2 regions of the Comamonas resistens genome follow, and region 2 is predicted to be linked to the other one. Evidence: predicted binding sites of a transcription regulator. Region 2 holds the regulator's gene; the other holds the start of a gene.
What was found. Region 2 encodes FNR, which switches genes on or off when oxygen is low (the NO sensors DNR and NnrR bind a similar motif). Its sites were predicted from a motif close to TTGATNNNNATCAA; they were not measured.
Positions count from the first base shown of each region.

Region 1: a site for FNR is predicted at 2,181-2,194, ahead of QMY55_RS03550 (oxygen-binding di-iron domain-containing protein). Genes of this name have one in related genera too.

Region 1 covers NZ_CP125947.1:782,819-787,234, reverse strand. Annotated here, with positions in the region: gene QMY55_RS03560 (penicillin-binding protein 1A) at 1-1,474, shown strand, start outside; gene cyaY (iron donor protein CyaY) at 1,566-1,907, opposite strand; gene lptM (LPS translocon maturation chaperone LptM) at 1,920-2,153, shown strand; gene QMY55_RS03550 (oxygen-binding di-iron domain-containing protein) at 2,256-3,083, shown strand; gene QMY55_RS03545 (protein-methionine-sulfoxide reductase heme-binding subunit MsrQ) at 3,119-3,727, opposite strand; gene msrP (protein-methionine-sulfoxide reductase catalytic subunit MsrP) at 3,727-4,416, opposite strand, start outside.
Region 2 covers NZ_CP125947.1:2,115,196-2,119,611, forward strand. Annotated here, with positions in the region: gene ccoG (cytochrome c oxidase accessory protein CcoG) at 1-1,367, shown strand, start outside; gene QMY55_RS09920 (FixH family protein) at 1,467-1,781, shown strand; gene QMY55_RS09925 (hypothetical protein) at 2,057-2,320, shown strand; gene fnr (fumarate/nitrate reduction transcriptional regulator Fnr) at 2,383-3,105, opposite strand; gene hemN (oxygen-independent coproporphyrinogen III oxidase) at 3,373-4,416, shown strand, end outside.

The sequences.
Region 1 (4,416 bases), 1.3 Mb from region 2:
CCGCGGCCTGAACGTCTACACGACCCTCAATGCCGGTGAACAGGAAGCTGCCTACAAGGCATTGCGCGACGGCATCATGAACTACGAGCGCCGCCAGAAATACCGCGGCCCCGAGAAATTCATCAATCTGCCCAGCAACGCCCAGGAGCGTGAAGACGCCATCGACGATGTCCTGGCCAACCACCCCGACAACGGCGATGTGATCGCTGCGGTGGTGCTGGAGGCTTCTCCGCGCAAGATTGTGGCTTCACGGGCCGATGGCGAGCATTTCGAAATCACGGGCGAAGGCTTGCGCCCTGCCGAGTCGGGTCTGAGCCCCAAGGCCCCACCCAACACCAAGATTCGTCCTGGCGCCGTGATTCGCGCCGTCAAGACAGCCAAGGGTTCCTGGGAAATCACCCAGCTGCCCGAGGTGGAAGGCGCTTTTGTTGCCATGTCCACCGAAACCGGTGCCATCCGCGCTCTGGTCGGCGGCTTTGACTTCGAGAAGAACAAGTTCAATCACGTGACCCAGGCCTGGCGCCAGCCCGGCTCCAGCTTCAAGCCTTTCATCTATTCGGCTTCGCTGGAACATGGTTTCTCGCCTGCCACGATGATCAATGACGCGCCCATCTTCTTCAGCGCCGCGACCACCGGCGGCCAACCCTGGGAGCCCAAGAACTACGACGGCACATACGCCGGCCCCATGACCATGCGCACGGGCTTGAACAAGTCCAAGAACATGATCTCCATCCGCCTGCTGCAAGCCATAGGTCCCAAGGCAGGCCAGGAATGGGCAACACGCTTCGGCTTTGAAGCCGCCAAGCAACCGGCCTATCTGACCATGGCCCTGGGCGCTGGCTCGGTAACGCCCTTGCAGATGGCCGGCGCCTATTCGGTGTTTGCCAATGGCGGCCACCGCATCAACCCCTGGTTGATCGCACGTGTCACGGACCACAAGGGGCGCGTGCTGTCGGAGTTCACCCCTCCGCCCGTCAGCCAGCTGCCCCAGGCCATTCCGGCCCGCAATGCCTTCGTCACCGGCACCATGCTCAACGACGTTGCCAGGGTTGGCACTGCCGCCCGGGCTCAGGCCACTCTCAAGCGTCCTGACCTCTATGGCAAGACAGGTACCACCAACGACTCCGTGGATGCATGGTTCGCCGGCTATCAGCCTTCCCTGGCCGCCGTGTCCTGGATCGGCTACGACACTCCCCGCAATCTGGGCTCGCGCGAGACCGGCGGCGGCCTGAGCCTGCCCATCTGGATCAGCTTCATGCAGCATGCCCTCAAGGGCGTCCCCGTGGCTGAGGTTCAAGCGCCTCCTGGCGTGGTGAGCATGGGTGGCGACTGGTACTACGAGGAAAATGCCCGCGGCGGCGGTGTACCCAGCCTGGGCATGGAAAGCGCTGCGCCTTCTGATGCTGGCCCCGGCGCAACCCCAGCCCCTGCAGCAGAAGAACGCAGCCGCATTCTGGATCTGTTCAGGAACTGACGCCCCTGCGCCGCACTAGCGGCTGCGCCCCAAACAAAAAAGCCTGCCACCATCGGTGACAGGCTTTTTTATTGAGGAGCAGTGCTCAGTTTCAGGCCAGTGCCTTGAACTCCAGCTTCAGGCCCGATTGCTCGCTCGCATATTGGCTGAGGTTGGCAAAGAATTCACCAGCACCCTTGGTATCCAGCCAGATCTGTTGCACCTCGTCAAAGCGATAGTGAAAACCACCGGCCTTGGCTGCCAGCCAGATTTCATGCAGGGGCTTTTGCTGGTTGATCACAATCTGGCTGCGGTTTGCAAACACCAGAGTCACCATGCCCCCCACACGCTGGGCGTCGATATCGGCATCGGTTTCGTCGTCGATACGGTCACAGCATTGCTCGACCGCCAAAAGCAGTTGGTCGGCGCGGTCCAGATATTCAAGGTCAGTCATTACAATTTGCCCATGTTGAAAGCCAATCAAATTCTAGTCAGGTGCATTGCCCTTGCAGCTTGTGCGGCGTCCATGGCCGCTATTTCCGGCTGCGGACAAAGAGGGTCTCTCTATCTGCCCAACACACCTTCAGCTCAGGAGCGCGCCACCTTGCCCGAGTCGCTGGGCATTTCCTCCCGCTCGGCGGATACAAAGCCGGCACCTGTAGTGCCTCTGGCACCACCTCCCCAAGATGAGGCCTATTAGGCCTCCGGTAAAAGCCAGCCCCGAGGCTTGATGCATATCAACATGGGTTGGGGGCTTAGCCCCTAGAGTCCAGGCACCTTGTCCTTTGACAAATTGCCTGCCATGCCCATAGAGCTCTATCGCGACAAACACCATGCCTGTCTGATGTTCACCGACCTCATTGAGGAAGATGGGCAGGCGATCCAGGCCAATCAGTTCCTGATCGTGGACAACGGTACAGGAGCCATCATCGACCCGGGCGGCAACCTGGCTTTCAACGAGTTGTTCATGGGCATGTCGCGGCATTTCCCGCCGCAAAAGCTGGCCTATGTGGTGGCCTCGCATGCCGACCCGGACATCATCGCCTCGCTGGACCGCTGGATGACCAGCACCCGCGCCCAACTGGTGATCTCGCGCATCTGGGAGCGCTTTGCGCCGCACTTCACCAAGGTCGGCAAGACGGAAAACCGCGTCATCGGCGTGCCCGACTCCGGCGGTCGCCTGCCCCTGGGTAACAGCGAACTGGTGCTGCTGCCCGCGCATTTTCTGCATGCCGAAGGCAATTTCCACTTCTACGACCCGATCAGCAAGATTCTGTTCACCGGCGACCTGGGCGTATCCCTGACTACGGGCGCCGAGGCCCAGACCCCCGTCACCGACCTGCTGCCTCATATCGCCCGGATGGAAGGCTTTCACCGCCGCTACATGGTCTCCAACAAGATTCTGAAGCTGTGGGTGCAGATGGCGCGGCAGTTGCCCATCGCCATGATCGTGCCTCAGCATGGCGCGCCCATCATGGGCCAGCAAGCCATTGGCGACCTGTTCAACTGGCTAGAAGGCCTGCAGTGCGGCATCGACCTGTTCGACCAGCGCTCTTACCAGTTGCCTACGGCCGAGATCGACCCCGTATCGCGCCAGGTGCGCCCACCATTGCGTGCTGTTGCAGGCTGACGGTTCACGACTTGCCCAAGTTCGCGTAAGTTCTATTATTTTTTGATAGCGCGTACCGCACGCCAGCCAAGCAAAGTGGCAAGAATCACTGCATAGACAGCCACTTCGGCAAAGTTGTTCTTGCCCGCGCGCATCCAGAAGAAATGCAGCAGCGCCAGCGGGACCACCAGATAGACCGCACGGTGCAGCCACTGCCAGCGCTTGCCCCCCAGAGCCCTTAGCACCCATTTCGGCGACGTTGCGGCCAGCACCAGCAGGACGGCCCAGGCCGTAAAGCCCACCAGGATGAAAGGCCGCTTGGGAATATCGGCCACGATATCGCCCCAATCCAGCCCCATGTCGAACCAGGCATAGCAAAGCAGGTGCAGGCAGGCGTAGAAGAACACATACAGACCCAGCATGCGGCGATAGCGCACCAGCAGAGTCCAGCCCGTGATCTGGCGCAGCGGCGTTACCGCCAGCACGATGCAGAGAAAACGCAGCGTCCAATCGCCCGTGCTGCGCAACAGGGCTTCCGCGGGATTGGCACCCAATCCATCGTTAAAGGCTGCATAGGTCAGCCATGCGCAAGGCAGCAGACACAGCACAAAGACCAGCGGCTTGGCCCAGGGCTGCAGCAACGGTTTTTGCAACCAGGCCTGCATCAATAGAACTTTTTCAGATCCATGCCCGCATACAGCTGTGCTACCTGATCGCCATAGCCGTTGAACAGCAGCGTCTTGCGCTTTTTGGCAAACAGGCCGCCCTCGCCTATGCGCCGCTCGGTCGCCTGGCTCCAGCGCGGGTGGTCCACATCGGGATTCACATTGGAATAGAAGCCGTATTCGTTGCGCGCAGCCTTGTTCCAGGCCGTACCCGGCTCCTTGTCGGTCAGCCGAATTGCCACCAGCGACTTGGCACTTTTGAAGCCATATTTCCAGGGCACGACCAGGCGCAGCGGCGCGCCATTCTGGTTGGGCAGGACCTCGCCATACATGCCAAAGGCCAGCAATGTCAGCGGGTGCATGGCTTCATCCAGTCGCAAGCCTTCGGTATAAGGCCAGTCCAGCACCGCGCTGCGCAGCCCCGGCATCTGGGATTTGTCGGCCAGGGTGACGAATTCCACATACTTGGCGCTGCCCAGAGGCTGAACCTTCTTCAGAAGCTCGGACAACGAATAGCCGACCCAGGGAATGACCATGGACCAGCCCTCCACGCAGCGCAGGCGGTAGATGCGCTCCTCCATGGGCGCGAGCTTGAGCAAGCTGTCGATGTCCAGCGTCTGCGGCTTTTGCACCAGACCTTCTATGCGCACCGTCCAGGGCCGGGTCCTGAGCGTATGCGCGTTGCGGGC
Region 2 (4,416 bases):
TGCCTTTGTTTGCTTCCGAGCAAAAGGTCTACTCTCGGTCCATCCGTGGCGTGTTCGCGCGCTGGCGATGGATCATGGTGTTTCTCACGCAGCTGTTCTTCTACGGTATGCCCTGGCTGCAGTGGGGCGAGCGCCAGATGCTGCTCTTCGATCTTGAAGCGCGTCGCTTTTACCTGTTCGGGCTGGTGCTTTACCCGCAGGATTTCATTTATCTGACCGGTCTTCTCATCATCAGCGCGTTGGCGCTTTTCCTGTTTACGGCGGTCGCAGGGCGTTTGTGGTGCGGTTTCTCCTGTCCGCAGACCGTTTATACCGAGATTTTTGTCTGGATCGAGAGCAAGGTCGAAGGCGATCGCAGTGCCCGTATGCGCATCGACAAGGGCGGCTGGACTTTCGAGAAGATCTGGAAGAAGTCGCTCAAGCAGTTCCTCTGGATCGCCTTGTCCCTGTGGACCGGTTTCACCTTCGTGGGCTATTTCGTGCCCATCCGTGAACTGGGTGTCGAGTTGCTGGCCCTGAGTGGCAACTGGCAGATTTTCTGGGTGCTGTTCTATGGTTTTGCCACCTATGGCAATGCCGGCTATATGCGCGAGCAGGTCTGCAAATACATGTGCCCTTATGCACGTTTTCAAAGCGCCATGTTCGACAAGGACACCATGATCGTCAGCTACGACGCAGAGCGCGGCGAGGGGCGCGGTCCGCGCAAGAAGGGCAGTGACTACAAGGCCGAAGGTCTGGGCGACTGCATCGACTGCAAGCTCTGCGTGCAGGTCTGTCCCGTGGGTATCGACATCCGCAACGGGCTGCAGTACGAGTGCATTGGCTGCGGCTTGTGCATAGACGCCTGCAACTCCGTGATGGACAAGATGGAGTATCCACGCGGCCTGATCCGCCTGACCACGCAGAATGCCGTGTCCAAGGCATGGAAGCATGCGCAGATGATTCGCCGCATCTTCCGTCCGCGTGTGCTGATCTATACCTCGGTGCTGGTGGCACTCAGTGCCGCCATGATTGCCAGCCTGGCGATGCGTGAACCCGTGAAGGTGGACGTCATCCGTGACCGGGCGGCGCTGTCGCGCATCGTGGCCGGAGGCAAGCTGGAGAACGTTTACCGCCTGCAGATCATGAATGCCACGGAGACCGAGCAGAACTACCGCATCAGCGCCGTGGGCCTGGATCATCTGGAGGTGGCTTCCGAGCAGGAAGTGACCGTAGGCCCAGCGGAGACACGTGGCATTGCCGTGCGTCTGCAGATTCCCTATGGCTCGGCCGATCCTGGTTCGCACACCATCCATTTCAATCTGGATGCCGTGCAGGCCCAAGGTGGGCGCGTGTCCGAGAAGGCTGTTTTCCTGGTGCCGCGCTAGACGGCAAGGTTATCGACTATCCGCAACAATAGCTTGGCTGGCGCTGCGCATCTGGCGATGCGCCGCACTGGCAAAGTTCCACATTGAAAGAGATCCGCCATGTCGGCAACAACCCCAAGCGCAGCACGTGCGGCAAGCGCAGCCAAACCACAGCATCCCGAGGACGGCAAGCCTTGGTGGAAGTTCGCCCATGTCTGGCTGGTTCTGGCGGGCCCGGCCGTTGTGGTCGTCGCAGGCCTGGTCACGGCCTATATCGCCATGAGCAAGCCTGACCCCGTGATCGACCCCGATTACTATCGTCATGGCATCGAGATCAACCAGCGCATGAGCGAATCACAAAAAAGCCTGGCCCCGGCACTGACCGGGCGCAATCATGCGGCAACGCCTGCACAAGATCACCCTACAGATCGCTGATGCCGGGTTGCAGGGCACAGCACTCCATGAAAAAAGGCCGCCCAGCGGCCTTTTTTCATGGAGCATGCTCTGAAATTCAAAGCGCCTTGCGCAAGTAGAGTCTATGTTTTGCGTAACGACACCTATGAAGTGAAGATTTAATAGGCGCTGGCTGCTATCAATTAAAGAATTCCCGTGCCTGGGTTTCTCGGTGTTTGCCCGCAAGGGGCTGGTCAGTTCGGCCCGGCAATGTGCAGAATGTCCTCACCGCTCCCCGCAGCCCAAGGAGATTCGTGATGGACACTCAGCGCTGGATGTGGATTGCATGGCCCGCATTTTTGGCCGCCGCAGTCCTGGAAATGGTGGTTTTTGCCTTTGTTGACCCGATGGATGTGCACTGGATGGGGTCGCCACTGGAATGGTCGCGCAGCGCCGTCTATACGGCAGCATTCTTCGCCTTCTGGCTGGTCATGCTGCTTTGCAGTCTGATGACGCGCAGCCTGGCGCGCTCGGCGCAGGATTTGAACAACGGCATCGTCTCCGAGCCTTTGGCCGATTGACAAGCTTTCCAAAAGAACAAGGCCCGCTGTAAGCGGGCTTTGTTCTTTTGAGGGTTAGTAGATCAGCTCTGGCATTGCTGGCTGTTGACAATGCGCTTGAGCGCTTCGGTATCCAGAATGCGCAAGTGGCGCTGCTTGACTTCCACAATGCCTTCTTCGGCGAACTTGGAGAAGGTGCGGCTCACGGTCTCCAGCTTCAGGCCCAGATAGCTGCCGATTTCCTCCCGGGTCATGCGCAGCACCAGTTCCGACTTGGAGAAGCCGCGGGCAGCCAGGCGCTGCACCAGATTCAGCACAAAAGCGGCCAGGCGCTCTTCGGCGCGCATGCTGCCCAGCAGCAGCATCACGCCATGCTCGCGCACGATTTCGCGGCTCATGACCTTGTGCACATGGTTTTGCAGGGCCGTCACCTCGCGCGAGAGCTGCTCGAGCTTGTCAAAAGGCATGACGCAGACTTCGGCATCTTCCAGCGCCACGGCGTCGCAGGTGTGATGGTCGTTGACGATGCCGTCAAGGCCGATGATTTCACCGGCCATCTGAAAGCCGGTGACCTGGTCGCGACCGTCTTCGGTGGCCACGCAGGTCTTGAAGAAGCCGGTTCGGATGGCGTACAGCGAAGTGAATTCCTCGCCGTTGCGGAACAGCAGTCCGCCACGCTTGATCTTGCGGCGCGTGGCGACGATTTCGTCGATGCGCTCCATTTGCTCATCGTCCAGGCCCATGGGCATGCACAGTTCACGCAGATTGCAGTTGGAGCAGGATGCTTTGATGGTCTGAAGATTCATGGCTTGCAGCAGCGGTGCGGACGCACAGGGAGTGAGGCCGCGCCGTTCATTGACCTCTAGGTTGGTAATGAGATGGATCAAATTGTCGCAGCACTTGCCTTGTTATCCCTTGATGTGAATCAAGGACAAGGGGTTTGCCTTGGGGCACAGTGAAGACACTGATTCCAAAAACACGCGCTCGCTGCAACAAGACGGGCATCCGGTCAGGCTGAAGAGAAGCTCGATATCGGTGTCCTCTGCAGTGTGGGTGCACCCTGACTAAGAGCCATGACCGCAGTTACGCCCGAATTGCTAAGCCGTTTTGATATTCCGGGGCCTCGCTACACGTCGTTTCCAACAGCCGACCGTTTTGTTGAGGCTTTCGGCCCTGAGGACTATACCCTGGCACTGCAGCAGCGCAAGGCACATTCGGCTGCCCGCGCGCTGCCGCTGTCCCTTTATGTCCATGTGCCGTTCTGCGAGTCGCTGTGCTACTACTGCGCCTGCAACAAGATCATCACCAAGCATCACGAGAAAGCGGCGCAGTACCTCGACTATCTGCGCCGCGAAGTCGCCATGCATACCGAGCATTGCGGCAAGGGCCAGGTTGTCAGCCAGTTGCACCTGGGCGGCGGCACGCCCACGTTTTTCAACGACGACGAGCTGCGTGCCTTGATGGCGCTGATGCGCGAGCATTTCAAGCTGGACCCCGCGGGTGAATATTCGATTGAGGTGGACCCTCGCACCGTGAGCAACGAGCGTCTGCAGGCGCTGAAGGAAATGGGTTTCAACCGCCTGAGCTTTGGCGTGCAGGATTTCGATCCCGATGTGCAAAAAGCCGTGCATCGCGAGCAACCGGCACAGCAGGTCTTTGCCCTGGTGGAAAAAGCGCGCGAGCTGGGCTTTGTGTCCATCAATGTGGACCTGATCTATGGTCTGCCCAAGCAGACGCCTCAATCGTTTGCGCGTACGCTGGAGCAGGTCAATGCCTTGCGCCCTGACCGCATAGCGCTTTATGCCTATGCCCATCTGCCCGAGCGCTTCAAGCCACAGCGTCGCATTGAGTCTGCTGACCTGCCCATGGGGCAGGACAAGCTCAATATGCTCTCCAGCGCGATCGATGCATTCATGGACGGCGGCTATGTCTATGTGGGCATGGACCACTTTGCGCTGCCCGATGACTCTCTGGCCATTGCCAAGCGCCAGGGGCGTCTGCACCGCAATTTCCAGGGCTACAGTACCCAGCCTGACTGCGATCTGATTGCGCTTGGTGTCTCTGCAATCGGGAAAGTGGGGGCTACCTACAGCCAGAACGTCAAGACGCTGGAAGAG